Regions from separate parts of the Paenibacillus sp. sgz302114 genome, predicted to be linked through region 2. Evidence: riboswitches for the same ligand, from Rfam matches in the RefSeq annotation. Region 2 holds a riboswitch; the other holds the start of a gene.

Region 1 (7,177 bases), on a different contig from region 2:
AACTAGCACAAGTACCTAAGCTTGAAGGAGCTGCAACTGAAAATGGGAGAAATTATGGCAAGTGAGCTGGAAACCCGGCTGCGTGAAGGCGAGAAGCTGAGCGTTATTGACGTTCGCGAGCCTGACGAGTGGGAAGACGGTCATATTAAAGAAGCAATCAGCATTCCGATGTCGGTATTCGTCGAGCGTCTTGGCGAGCTGAACGACTTGGAGGAGCCGATCTACCTGGTTTGCCGAAGCGGCAATCGCAGCGGCAGAGTGGGCGATTACTTGTCCACGCAAGGCTATGAAGTCGTGAATGTGCTCGGCGGAATGCTGAGCTGGCCCGGTGAAGTTGTAACGGGCGAATAAGCTTGTTGGTATGTAAAAAGCATTTTGATCATCCGCTTTGGGTGAGCAAAATGCTTTTTTATTTGCGACATATTAGACTTATTTAGTCGTAGCCGCCTTCTGCCTCAGGCAGCGCCTTATACTCTTCCTTGGCAGCAACAATCTGCATGATGTCCACGCGAAGCTGCCTCATTTGAATCGCTGCATCGGATACGCTGCAATAACGGTCTGTCCATGATAGCTCGCGGGTTACGCCGCCTATCGTTATTTTCCACGTATTTTCACCGTAAGGAGTTTGTTCGCAAGTAGTTGTGCCAGGCGCGTAGGGCTTGATCGTTAGATTCATAATATCGATCGCTTTCATTTTCGCATAGATGTTAGCCATCTCATCCGCAGATAAGGTGAGGTCCGCTGTCGCGCTGCCTTTCACGATGAGATCCTTCGTCACCGTATTCGTATACGTATTTACCTCATTCTTCGTCATTTCTCCATAACCGAATCGGACCGAGAAGTCAAAATCATCCGGCATCGCCTCAGCCATCTCCACACGATTCTTCTCACCGCAGCCTGTCAGCAGCAGCAATACGGCGAACAGTGCGATTTGAACCATTCGCATCGTCAGCTCCCCCTTCCAATACATACTCTGTATACCTACTATGACGGATTAAGACTGCATTTGTTGCAGAAGTTCTGTGATTGAATCATGAGGCAAGCAGCCTGACCATATAGTGGAGAGTAGGACAGCTTATTGCTAATAAATAAACTTGATAGCTTTAGCTCCTGAGTAGGGAGGAATGAATAACGATGCAGCAGCAAGAGCAAAGCGACGGTGTACTGGATTTGCGAATTCAAGGCATGAGCTGCACCGCTTGCGCGACCCGAATCGAACGGGCGGTCGGCAAGCTGGTCGGCGTGACTGCCGTGTCGGTTCATTATGCAGCCAAATCAGCCTACGTCGCCTATACGCCCGAAAGTATTACGCCAACTGCAATCATGAATCGAATTGAGAAGATCGGGTTCCATGCTTCTCCGCATGGGAAAGACGGGAGCGGGTCCTCCGAAACGGATGCGCTGCGCTTGCGGGTATTCGCTGCGATTGTGTTGACACTGCCGCTGCTGTGGACGATGGCGCATCATTATAGCTGGTCGGAGGGCATTCCAGTGCCGTTATTTATTCAAGAGCCGTTGCTGCAGTTCTTGCTGGCAGCGATTGTGCAGTTCTTCATCGGCATGCCGTTCTATTTCGGTGCCTTCTATGCGCTGCGCGAGCGGACCGCGAATATGGATGTGCTGGTCGCCATCGGGACTTCAGCTGCTTTCGTGTACAGCTTTATCGCGATGATGACGGGCGGGGCGTTGTACTTCGAGACATCGGCCGTCGTCATTACGGCGGTGCTCGGAGGCAAGCTGCTGGAAGCAACCGCGTCGGAGCGGGTCATTCAAGAAAATGACAGTTTCGGTGCGTTGGAGGCAAAGGAAGCGGTCGTCATTCGAGCGGGGCGAAGAGAGCGGATACCGCTTGCGCGAGTTCGGGCGGAGGATCAGCTCATCGCCGCAGTGAATGAGCCGATCCCAGCTGACGGCATTATCGTGGAAGGTCAATCTGCCATTGATGAGTCGTTCCTGACGGGCGAAAGCGCGCTCGTGACGCGCACGGTCGGCGACCGCGTATATGCAGGCACGATCGTGCGCAGCGCAGAGCTGCGCATTCAAGTAACGGCGATTGGTCAGCAAACGATGCTCAGCCGAATTGCGGCATTGACACGACAGGCGCAAGCGACCAAATCATCTATCGGTCGTAGAGTGGACCAGCTGGCGGCCATCTTCGTACCGGTCATGATGGTACTATCGCTTGGGACTCTGCTTGTATGGCTGCTATGGCTTGCTCCTGGCAAATGGGGTACGGCATCGATCCACGCGCTTGCGGTGCTGCTTGCTGCATGTCCATGCGCGCTCGGGCTTGCTGCGCCGATTTCACTCGTCATTGCGACAGGGAAGCTCGCAAGAAGAGGCGTCGTGCTGAAGGAGGCTGGCGCGCTCGAACGGCTCGCTCAGCTTAATACGATCGTGCTCGATAAGACCGGCACGCTTACAGAAGGCAAGCCGGCTTTAACGGAAATGTATTCGCTAAGCGGAGAACCGAGTGCGCTTCTTCGATTGGCCGCATCTGCGGAAGCGAGCTCACCGCATCCATTCGCCTCAGCAATCGTTGCAGCAGCAAGGCGAGCTGGAATGGTCATGCCGGAATGCTCTGCGTTTCAAGCTTTCCCAGGCAAAGGGATTGAAGCGAATGTTGAAGGCAAGCGGATTGAAATAGGCAATGCCGTGTTCGCCGCTGAACGGTCTTGGAAGATGAGCCGTGTCATGCAAAGCTTCGTTACTCGCAAAGAGTCATCTGGGGAGACGGTCATCTATGTCTCGATCAACGGGCAATGCGCAGGTGCGTTCGCTTTCGCCGATCAGGTGAAACGCTCCTCGAGAGAAGCTGTTCATCTGCTCACTGGTGAAGGACTGATGGTGCTGCTCGCAACCGGTGATCATATCTCCGCTGCGAATAATGTCGCAGACCAGATCGGAATTGCAAGCGTCCATGCGTCGATGCTCCCTGAGCATAAAGCAACGCTGATCCGTCAGCTGCAGGATAAGGGATATGTCGTTGCCATGGCGGGTGACGGATGGAACGATGCGCCTGCCCTCGCGGCAGCAGATGTCGGTATAGCGATGGGCGGCGGTACGGAAGCTGCGCTCCATGCCGGAGATATGACACTACTGCGCGCCCGACTGACGGGCATCTATGAATCGCTTGTCATTAGCCGTCTGACCGTTCGTAACATCCGGCAAAATCTCGGTTTCGCATTCGTCTATAACTCCATCATCATTCCTTTTGCAGCTGTAGGTGGCATTGAACCGTGGATGGCAGGGACCGCTATGGCGCTAAGCTCTGTGTCGGTTGTAGGCAACGCGCTGCGCTTAAATGGACAGATGACGCGGGCGCTCGGGAAGAAGAAGCACGCTATAGACAACCTATAGAGGGAATGGTATATTTACACAAGCACAATTGCATAGTACGCGTAAAACAGGTGCTTGGAGGATGATTATCCTCTTAGCTTAATAGGGAAGTCCGGTGTAAAACCGGCACGGACCCGCCACTGTAAGGAGCGCAATTGCTACCTTTAGCATCAAGTCGCTTAGGAAAGCAATTCGCACTGTATTCACACTTGTCACTGATCGGCCATCAGCCGCGCGGGAAGACGTGGATTACAGATGCTCCAAGTCAGGAGACCTGCCTGTTTCGTAAACAACGCTGCCTACGAGGATTTAGGCAGGTGTTAGAGATTGGCCAAGACACGAATTCCGTCATCGCTTGCTAGCCTGCTTGTTTGTTCGCAGCTTGCATGCTTGTGGCGTAACCGTTTGCCTTGCCGCTGCTTAATGACTCATGAGCATTTCTGACATCTGTCTGTCGGGAATGCTCTTTTTTGCATGCACTGACTTACGGTAATGAAGATTCGTAATTGGGAATGGGAGAGAACGGGGAATGAGAACGAGACAAACAATTCGATCGAGAATGACACTAGCGCTGATGGTGATGCTGCTTCTCATGCTAACGGCAGCTTGCGGTTCCACATCGAATTCGAATGCGAACACGGATGTTAAGGGTGGAAACAACGCGGCTTCCAGCAATACGGACACAACGCAAACCGAGCAGAATGCTGCTACGGAGGATAACACAGCTGCTAGCAGCACAACCGATAATAGTGCGAGTGCGACAACATATCCGCTGACCGTGAAGGACGTAACAGGAACGGAAGTGACGTTCCAGAAGGCGCCCGAGCGTATCGTTACTCTGCTCCCAAGCGAGACGGAGATCGTCTATGCCATCGGCGCAGGCGCATCGCTAGTCGGCGCAGACGACTTCTCCAACTATCCGAAGGAAGCAGCAGCAATCCCAAAAATCGGCGGTATGGATGCGGATATCGAGAAGATTGTATCGCTCAAACCGGAGCTGGTACTGGCATCGTACACCATGGGTCAGGCTGTCGTCGATAAGCTGCGTTCGCTCGGCATACAAGTGTACGCAACCGACCCGAAGAACTATGATGGCGTCATGGACAAAATCAAACAAATCGGTGCGATCATAAACAAGTCGAGTGAGGCGGAAGCCGTTGCGAAGCATATGACTGATGTACGCGAGCAGGTTGTTAATGCGGTTAAAGATGCTCCGAAGCCAAATGTATATTTGGAGTTTTCCCCAGGCTGGACAGTAGGGAAAGGCGAGTTTCTGGATGAGCTTATTACGCTCGCAGGCGGTACGAACATCGCAACGAACGCAGGCTGGTACGAGATTGATCCTGAAGCAGTTGTGAAATCGAATCCAGAAGAAATTATCTACGCTTCAATGACGCTAAAGGAAGGCGAGAAAAATCCGATTCTGACGGCAATCGAGACTCGTCCTGGCTGGAACACCATCAATGCGATTAAGAATAAGCAAATATTCGAGGTGGACCAAGATCCGCTCACTCGCGTAGGTCCTCGCCTTGCGGAAGGGCTGCTGGAAGTGGCGAAGAAGCTGCATCCGGATCTGATTGACTAAGATGCGCGCGAAGCTAGCGATTTATGGAGGAGCAGCGATGCTCCTCTTAGCTATATCTATCGTCGTCAGCTTGTCGATCGGTTCATCGGGCTTGCCGCTCGCTGATGTATGGGGCATCCTCATTCACCAGCTGCCCTGGATGTCTGATCCAAGTACCCACTGGGATGCCAGTGAAATTGCTATCGTGACGCAGCTGCGGTTATCTCGCATTCTGCTCGCCGTATTCGTCGGCGCTTGCTTGGCGCTAGCGGGCAGCGGCTTCCAAGGCGTTCTGCGCAATCCGCTTGCCGATCCATTCACGCTCGGTGTAGCTTCGGGCTGCTCGGTAGGCGCTGCATTTATGATTGTTTTTGGCTATACGGCTTGGCTTGGATTATGGAGCGTTCCGATTGTTGCGTTTGGAACAGGGATGGTAACGCTTCTGCTCGTTTTCTCGCTTTCTCGGGCACGCGGCACGATGAATGTGGAATCGCTCATTCTGTCCGGCGTCATCGTACAAGCGTTTCTCGGTGCATTCGTCTCGTTCATGGTCTCGATGTCACAGGGCGTCGTGAACGAAGTGATGTTCTGGCTGATGGGCAGCTTGAGTACGCGCAGCTGGGAGCATGTGAAGCTGATTATGCCTTTTGCCATCGTAGGCTTGCCGCTCATGTTCCGATATGCACAGCATCTGAACTTATTCGTTATGGGCGAGCGGCACGCAGCGCACTTAGGTGTGAATGTCGAACGGACGAAGCTGGTCGTGCTCATTCTCTCCACGCTGTTGACCGCGGTTGCTGTATCCATAGCCGGCGTTGTCGGCTTCGTCGGTCTTGTCGTACCGCATTTAATCCGCTTGCTAGTCGGACCGGATTATCGGATTATCGTCCCCCTCTCCGCAGTAGGCGGAGGGATCTATCTGTTATGGGCGGACACGCTCGCGCGTACAGCGCTGAGCCCTAAAGAAATTTCGCTTGGCGTCGTTACGGCTATCATCGGTGCACCCTTCTTCGCCTATCTGCTCTACCGGCGTAAAGTGCTGCAGGGAGGAGGCCATTCGGCATGATTGAAGTCAAACAAGTATCCAAGCGGATCGGTACTAAAAACCTTGTGCAGGATATTAGCTTTAGCGTGGAGAAAGGCCGTATGTACGGAATTATCGGACCGAACGGTGCTGGCAAAACAACGCTACTGCAGATGCTCTCCGGCATGGATGCGCCGACAAGCGGTGAAGTTCTCCTGCAAGGACAAGCGATTGCGTCCATTAAGCGAAAAGAACTGGCGAAGCGGGTAGCGGTCCTCCAGCAGGGAGGCATTCCAGCTGCTGCGTTTACGGTACGCGAAGTGGTGCAGATGGGCCGGTTTCCTTTTCAAAATTGGCTGGGCGAAGAACGGGCGGACAGTGAGCAGCTTATAGCTAGCGCGATTGAAACGATGGGACTGACTGCGCTTGCGCATCAGCAAGTGGACCGGCTAAGCGGCGGCGAGCGGCAGCGGGTCGCGCTCGCGAAGGTGATGGTGCAAGAGCCTGAGCTGCTGCTGCTTGATGAGCCGACCACGTATCTCGACATCGGCTATCAAGTACAGCTGCTAGATACAGTGAAACGATGGCAGCAAGAGAGGCAGTTAACGGTTATCGCAGTGCTGCATGATTTGAACTTGGCGGCGCATTATTGCGATGAGCTGCTCGTGCTGAAGCAAGGGAGCGCGGCTGCATATGGCCCGCCGTCAGCTATTATGAAGCCAGAGCTAATCTTGGAGGTTTTCGGTGCGAAGGCAGTGATCCTGCCACATCCGGAGACTGGCGTGCCGCAGCTGCTGCTTGCGCCATCTGTGCCGCCGAGTGAGACAAGATAAATGGAGAGGAAGTTTCTGATGACACAATCCGAGCTTGACCATGAACAACGGCTTCAAGAGATTACTGCACGAATTACACCGCTGAATGACGAAAGTATAGAGGCTTCCGAGAAGCACTTAAACAGCTTGACGAAGCCGCCTGGAAGCTTGGGCAAGCTGGAAGAGATTGCTCGGCAGCTTGCTGGCATTACCGGAGAGATCGCCCCTGACCTAGCGAAGCGTGCTGTCATTGTGATGGCAGGCGACCACGGAGTATGCGAAGAAGGGATCAGCGCTTTTCCAGCTGAGGTCACGCCGCAGATGGTGATGAATTTCTTGGCCGGCGGCGCTGCAGTCAATGTGCTCGCTCGTGGTGCAGGTGCTGACGTGTTCTGTGTGGATATGGGAGTCAATGCGGATCTCAGCCATGAAGCGTTG
Region 2 (7,177 bases):
CAAGCTCCTCTTGCCGATACTGCAGCAGTTTTTCCGTTACGTAGGTGCTGTTGTGCTGTAACATGTTCATTTCCCCCTCTGCCATTTATAGCTTTATTATGCGCTCGCTAAAAGGGGATAAAAAGAGTAGAATCTTCATAACAGACTTCCCCTTTTATGGCGATTAGGAGGTAATGCGAGATGCACAGCGGAACGGCAGAACGATATTTGGACTTACATCATCGGTTTGCAGAGGAATCTATTTCAATTGGCACGCCTGTTGAAGTCTCGCTCGAAGAGCTTGCGGAGGTGCTCTATTGCACGACGCGCAACGTGAAGCTTGTGCTGCGCAAGATGGAAGATGAGGGACTTATCCAGTGGCAGCCGGGGCGGGGACGCGGCAATCGGTCAAGGCTTGTTTTTTTGGTAGAGCGGGATGTAATGCTGCTTGATCTGGCGCGGCAAATGGCGCAGCGGGGCGATTATAAGCTCGCTTTCGAGCTCATTCATAAGCATGGGGTTGGCTCACAGGTGAAGGAGCGTTTCACGGAGTGGCTTAATCACCATTTTGGCTATCGTGCGGAAGTAGCCGATGGCAAGAGGCTTGTTGATACGCTGCGGATGCCCGTCCATTATCCTATCGTTACGCTCGATCCGGGCGATGTCTATTTTTCGTTCGATGCGCATATTATCCGGCAAGTATTTGACGGTTTGGTTGAATTGGATCCGGCAACCGGCAGGGTTGTACCAGCGCTCGCGCATGCATGGGAATGTAATAATGATGCGACGGTATGGCAATTTCATCTGCGTAAAGGCGTTCATTTCCATAATGGACATCCGCTGACGGTAGAGGATGTATTGTTTACGCTTGAGCGACTGCGGTTGGATATGGCGCATAGTTGGGTGCTGCGTTCGGTTGTGACAATAGAAGCGGTAGGGCCGCGCACAATCCGAATGGAGCTTGCGAAGCCGAATCGAATTTTTCATCGTTTCATGTGCTCGACGACAGCTTCGATTGTACCGAAAGAAGCGGTGTTAAAGGAGGGAGAGGCGTTCTGGCGCAGCCCGATCGGAACGGGGCCTTTCATGATTACCGAATGGAATGAGGATCGGCTTATGCTTGCGGCCAATCCAAGCTACTACCGTGAGAGAGCGCATTTGGATGGCGTTGAGATTGCTTTTATGCCTCCGGAGCACGGTGTTTCTTCGCGCAAATGCTGGGAGAAGCTGCTCGTGGATCATAACAGTCAAGAGCAGCAACCGGATATGGATTTGGATTCGGTCGAGGTTCTCAGCCAAGGCTGCACGCTTATTACTTGGAACATGGGGCGGCAAGGACCTCAGCAGTCGCCGCTCTTTCGCAAAGCGATCGATCTGCTGATTGACCGGAAGCGGATGATTGAGGAGCTTGGCGAAGAACGGATGTATCCGGCTCACGGATTCCGTCCGGATGAGCATACGCCGTACCGGAGCGTGCGGTATGATCCTGCTGAAGCGGATATGCTGCTGCGCGCATCAGGGTACGATGGAACACCGATAACGTTGTTCGCGGGCAGCAGCTATCGAGAGGATACAGCATGGATTCAGGCTCGCTGTGCTGAGCACGGTATCCCGGTCAACATTCAAATCCAGGATGGCATCGACTATAAAAAGCGTAGAAATGTCAAAGATGCGGATTGCGTGCTGTACAGCATTGTGCTGGATCAGGACGAGGTGTGCGAGGTTGAATCCTATGAGCAGCAAGGCAGCTTCTTGAAAGAGCATCTTCACCCCGAATTCCGTGAATGGTCCAAGCGCCAAATCGACCTCGCGCTCGCCGCTAAGTCGACGGATGAGCGGCGCATCCTTCTCGGGCAGATCGAGGAGCGGCTTCGCGAGGAGACCTATGTATTGTTCCTCATTCACAGGAAGAATAATGCGGCATACCAGCCTGGGCTGAAAGGCATTACGGTGTCGCCGCTCGGCTGGATCGATTTCAAAGACGTTTGGGTGCAAAGTATGGGGCAATCGGCTGTCGGCGGGACGGGGTGAGAGGACATATATGATCTCTCGGCGTCCAAAATGCGCCGAAAGTCGGCTGAGAGAACGTATATGATCTCTCGTCGCACGTTCAGTAACTTGCTTGCCGCAAGAGTTCCGACCTCAGCAGCGTGCTGCAATACTAGCGTAAGTTACTGGACTGAAATCGGAAAAAGCCTCTCTCGGCGCGCGAAAGTGGGGGTTAACCGAAGTGAGAGCGGGAAAAGCCGCTCTCAGTGAGCGAAAAGGTGAGCTAGCGCAGGAGTTACTGGTCTGAAAGCGGAAAAAGCCTCTCTCGAAGCGAGAAAGTATGGGTTAGCTGAGGTGAGAGAGGCAAAAGCCTCTCTCGGCACGGGAAAGTGGGGCTAACCGATTTGAGAGCGGGAAAAGCCGCTCTCATTCTCCTAAATTGCAAGGTGGATCATCCACCGCACCGTCTCAAACCGGCCGAAGCCCCTCCAGCTCAGGCAGCAGCGTCACGCTCTCCTGCTGGTTCGGATCGGTGCGGGCGATAACGGCTGAGCATGGCTCGGTATCGGAGACGTTATAAGTCAAATGCGGGACACCAGCTGGAATGTATAGGAATTGCCCTGCCTCCACCTCGATATACTGCTCGAGCTGCTCCCCGTGCCACATGGCTGCTTTTCCACGGAGTACATAAATTGCTGTCTCGTGTTCTTGATGCAGATGTGCTTTGCTGCGTCCGCCTGGCGGTATGGTCAGCAGATGCATGCAGATTCCCCTCGAGCCTGTGCTCTCTGCCGAGATAGCCTCCATATAATCAAACCCTTGCTTCCCCTGACTCTCACTCGTCGTTCGAATGACTTTGCATCCCGGTCCCGGAACATTGCTCATACAGCACGCCTCCCCGCATAATAACAATACTTCTCCTAGCATATTCCACATTTCTGTGAACTCGACCTTCAACCACCTCACCTGAAAATTCCCTAAAATTCCCCAACGAACACTGGATTTTCACCTTTACAAGAGAATAGAAATAGCAGCCATCCCGTACCTGTGAACGGAGCTGTGGTTGACTTCGATCTCCCAGATCATATCCTCCAGCAGCGAGTGGCGAACAGCGCGCCAGCAAGAAGATTTTCCGGTCTGCCTCATCATTCGAGCAGGTTCTCCGAAAGCAGCAAGCGGACCCGCACAAAGTCGCGATGAATAAGCCAACAGCTGAAGAGGCTGACTTCATGTACACCATACGATCCACTGACGACGTGCAATCCGTCATCCAGCAGATCATTCATTAAGCGTACGACGAGAAGCTTACCCACGAACAAACAACCAAATCCTAGATAGACAACTCTAGCAAAAGCCAGTATGATGAAACGATGAATTGAATATCGGATCCGTAAAGGTGCAGTCTTGCAACAGCAAAGATTGCTTAAAAGGGAAGTTCGGTACTAATCCGACGCGGTCCCGCCACTGTAATTGAGGAGCGACTCTAGTAGAACGCCACTGGTTCGTAAGCTGAACTGGGAAGGTTAGAGAAGCGATGATTCATGAGCCAGGAGACCTGCCTTTGCGTGAGTGTTTACCAATTCTTCGGGAGGTGAGAATTGGAAGCGGAAGCTTGACACATTGCTGTCAGCTTTATTTTGTTTGCGCTGCGTTCGATTAGCGCTTCTTACCCGCCTGCATGTAAAGCCGCCCACTGGGGCGGCTTTTTTGTGTTCTCCGATCGTTTCTGACGTCTCGGGATCCGCGCTATATCAATTCGACTATTATGTTCAGGGAGAGTGAAGGTATGCAGGCATCAATATCCGAGCAGGCAATTCGCAGGAAAGGGAGCAGGAAGCAGCTGCTCGCGCTGCTGCTGGCGCTAGCAATGGTCGCAGCTTGCTTCGTGCAGCCGCTGTCAGCTTTTGCAGAGGATGAACCGTCTCAAACGACTACAACAGATTCACTGCTGCAGGAGGTTGAAGCAGCGATCGAAACAGCGGCTCTGACGATTCAGAGCCGTACAACAATTGACGATTGGCAAGCGGTTGGATTGTCCAAATCCAATAAACCGCTTCCGAGCAGCTACATCCCGGCACTTTACAAGAAGCTGATTGCGGCCAATGGGACGTTCACTCTCGTAACCGATTATGAGCGGACGGTTATTGGACTTACAGCTGCTCATCAGGATGCTGCGAAGTTCGCGGGCTACAATCTGATCGAGGGTATCTATAACAGCTCAAGAATGTTGAATCAGGGGCTGAACGGACCGCTCTACGCGCTCATTGCGCTGGACAGCGGAAGCTACCAAGTGCCAGCGGATGCACTATGGACGCGAGATATGCTCGTCTCAGCAATCATAGCGAAACAGAAGACTGACGGAGGCTTCGCGCTTGGCAATGGCCCCAGCGATCCGGATATAACAGGGATGACGCTCATTGCGCTGGCGCCTTATGCCGAGCAAGAAGCGGTAGCACCGGCTGTTGACGGAGCGGTCAATTGGCTGAATGAGCATCAACAGGCGAATGGCGGCTACTTGTCCTATGGACAGGATGCGAGCGAAAGCGTCTCGCAAGCGATCATCGGACTTACGTCTAACGGTATTGATCCGACTGAGAGCCGGTTTACGAAGAATGGCGTCAATCTGATTCAGAAGCTGCTCTCCTTCCGAAAAACAGACGGCAGCTTCTCGCATACGCCAACAGGCTCGGCGAACGGAATGGCGACAGAACAAGCATTGCAGGCACTCATTGCCTATGATTCTTTTGCAAAAGCCGGGGATCGTCTCTATGACTTCGGCGTTCGGCAGCCGTATGGCTGGCCGTCCGACTGGATTCTTGGCGAGGGAAACTGGTGGGACCGAGAATGGCAGGCGATTGCTGTTATCCGTGCCGGGCATGAAGTACCGTCCACCTACTTGAGCGCAGTTGATAGTTTCTTAGATTTCATGAAGCAATATCCTCAGGATTCACTTGTTACGGACGATGAGCGGATCGTTATGGCATTGTCTGCCTTGCACGTGGATGCAACAGATTACGCGGGTATGAATTTGGTCGAACAGATCTATAACAGCAGCGCCATGGAGGCGCAAGGTCTGAACGGCCCGATATTCGCGCTGCTTGCGCTCGATAGCGGCGAGTACAGCACGCCGTCCGATGCGGCGTGGAATCGGGATAAGCTGCTTGCTGCCATACTCGCTAAGCAACATGCCGACGGCGGCTTCGCTCTGACAGGCGATGTCAGTGACCCGGATATTACAGCGATGGCACTGACGGCGCTTGCTCCATATCGCGGACAGTCGGCTGCCCAGACCGCTGGTCAAAAGGCCGTTAACTGGCTGTCGGCGAACCAGCAGGCGAACGGAGGTTATTTGTCCTCTGGCGTTGATTCAAGCGAAGGGGTCGCGCAAGCCATCATTGCACTTGCTTCGAACGGAATCGACCCGACGAGCGCAGCTTTTACTAAGAATGGCATTACGCTGTTGGACAAGCTGTTTACTTATCTGCAGGCTGATGGTGGTTTCTCGCATGTTATTGATCCGCAAGCGGCTGCAGATTTCATGGCAACTGAGCAAGCATCGCAAGCGCTTAGCGCTTATGAAATGTTCATCCACGGCGAAGGGAAGCTGTATCAGTTCGGCAAGCCGCAGCCCTTCGTTCAAGTTCAGGTTGAAGGGCCGGAAGGATGGATTGCTTCAGGCAGGCTAAGCGGAACGAGTGCTCTTGCTGCTCTAGAGGATCTCATGCAAGTCATTCAATATCCGATCACGGTGACGGACTCTCAGTATGGGAAGTATGTCTCCTCGATCAATGGGATAGATGCTGGCAAATATGGCGGCTACGACGGATGGATGTATGACGTGCTCCGTGATGGGAAGTGGAGCTTCCCTGCTGTCGGCATGGATGATTTTGAACTGCAAAAGTCCGATAAACTCGTCGTCTACTACGGCGGCGATGACACGCAGCTCGTCGATTCCGTGAAGGTCACACCTACTGTGCCAAAAGCGGGCGAAACGTTCCGAGTCACTGTTAAGAAAACCAAGCTCAACTGGAGTGATGGCGGCAGCGAAGCAGTGACTTCAGCAGCGGCTGGAGTTCAAGTGAAGATTGGCAGTGTTCAAGCGGAAACGGACTTGAATGGCGTAGCCGTGTTCAGCAGCGGCATTCATTCCGCAGGTACTTATTCGATGGAAATTACGGGCTACCAAGCGAATAAAGCACCAAGCATCGTTCGTACGGTTCAATCGCTCTCCATTGACGAGCAGCCGGTTGTACAACCGCCGACGGCTAAGTATGTCACCTTGTCGGTAACAGGCGATGATCAGAAAGGGACTATACTCGCGTCTAAACAAGTTGAGCTGCAAACAGGCGATACGGCATATTCGGTGCTCGCGCGCGAGCTGCCGGAAAAGGTGCGTTCAATTGGCTCGGGAGCGACGCTCTATGTGCAAGGAATCGACGGGTTGAGCGAATTCGACCGCGGCTCGGGCAGCGGCTGGATGTACTCGGTTAACGGCACCTTTCCGAATTACAGTGCAGGCTTGTACAAGCTGAAGCAAAGCGACGTTGTGGCTTGGCGTTATACGCTAGACCTCGGTTGTGATTTAGGCCAAAACCCGTGTGACGGTAGTCCGCCGAGCGGAGGAACAGGCGGTACCGGAGGTGCTGGAGGAAACGGCGATAGCGGGGCTGTCAAAGACAATGTCATCGACGTGCCAGGTGGCGAGCAGCAGAGCTATGTCGTCAAATTAACCCATGCACAGCAAGAGACGGATCAGTTCACGCTCAACATTCCGGCGAATCAGCAGAAAGTTGTTCTCGATATCGCAGCGGCGCAAGACGGTCTTCCGCAGGTCACTGCTAACAAGGGCAAGCTTTCACTGGCGATTGAGAAAGGAACGAAGCTGCTCGAAGGCGGCAGCTCGATTGAGCTGTTTACTAGCCTCGATGTGCAGGATGCGAAGCTGAACAGTCAAATTCAGCAGCAGCTCCAAGCAGGCGAGTCGCTTGGTTCAATTGAGCAAGCTTTCATCATGGGGGCTGCAGATCAGTCGCATCGGTTCAGTTCGCCACTGACGCTTACGATAAAAGGTGGAAAAGGGCAGCTCGTCGGCTACATCGAAGGAGATGTGTTCACGCCGATTCATATCTATGATACCAATGAGCAGGGAGCGCAAGCGACGAAAGACGATGAGAAGGTCACGTATGCCTACGTTGTTGGCGATGATTTG

What was found. Region 2 has a riboswitch for cobalamin ahead of AC0LWF_RS00145 (S-layer homology domain-containing protein). Riboswitches for the same ligand answer to the same signal wherever they lie in the genome.
Region 1: it holds a riboswitch for cobalamin, as region 2 does, so the genes downstream of both, AC0LWF_RS24795 (ABC transporter substrate-binding protein) here and AC0LWF_RS00145 (S-layer homology domain-containing protein) in region 2, are expected to answer to the same signal.

What each region holds. Positions count from the first base shown of each region.
Region 1 is NZ_JBVYOI010000016.1:40,508-47,684, reverse strand. Features, by position in the region: gene AC0LWF_RS24810 (rhodanese-like domain-containing protein) at 43-351, shown strand; gene AC0LWF_RS24805 (hypothetical protein) at 434-946, opposite strand; gene AC0LWF_RS24800 (heavy metal translocating P-type ATPase) at 1,135-3,360, shown strand; cobalamin riboswitch at 3,392-3,635, shown strand; gene AC0LWF_RS24795 (ABC transporter substrate-binding protein) at 3,869-4,924, shown strand; gene AC0LWF_RS24790 (FecCD family ABC transporter permease) at 4,926-5,969, shown strand; gene AC0LWF_RS24785 (heme ABC transporter ATP-binding protein) at 5,966-6,760, shown strand; gene cobT (nicotinate-nucleotide--dimethylbenzimidazole phosphoribosyltransferase) at 6,779-7,177, shown strand, end outside.
Region 2 is NZ_JBVYOI010000001.1:26,792-33,968, forward strand. Features, by position in the region: gene AC0LWF_RS00125 (hypothetical protein) at 1-64, opposite strand, end outside; gene AC0LWF_RS00130 (ABC transporter substrate-binding protein) at 181-2,010, shown strand; gene AC0LWF_RS00135 (cupin domain-containing protein) at 2,437-2,853, opposite strand; gene AC0LWF_RS00140 (hypothetical protein) at 3,114-3,287, opposite strand; cobalamin riboswitch at 3,346-3,545, shown strand; gene AC0LWF_RS00145 (S-layer homology domain-containing protein) at 3,755-7,177, shown strand, end outside.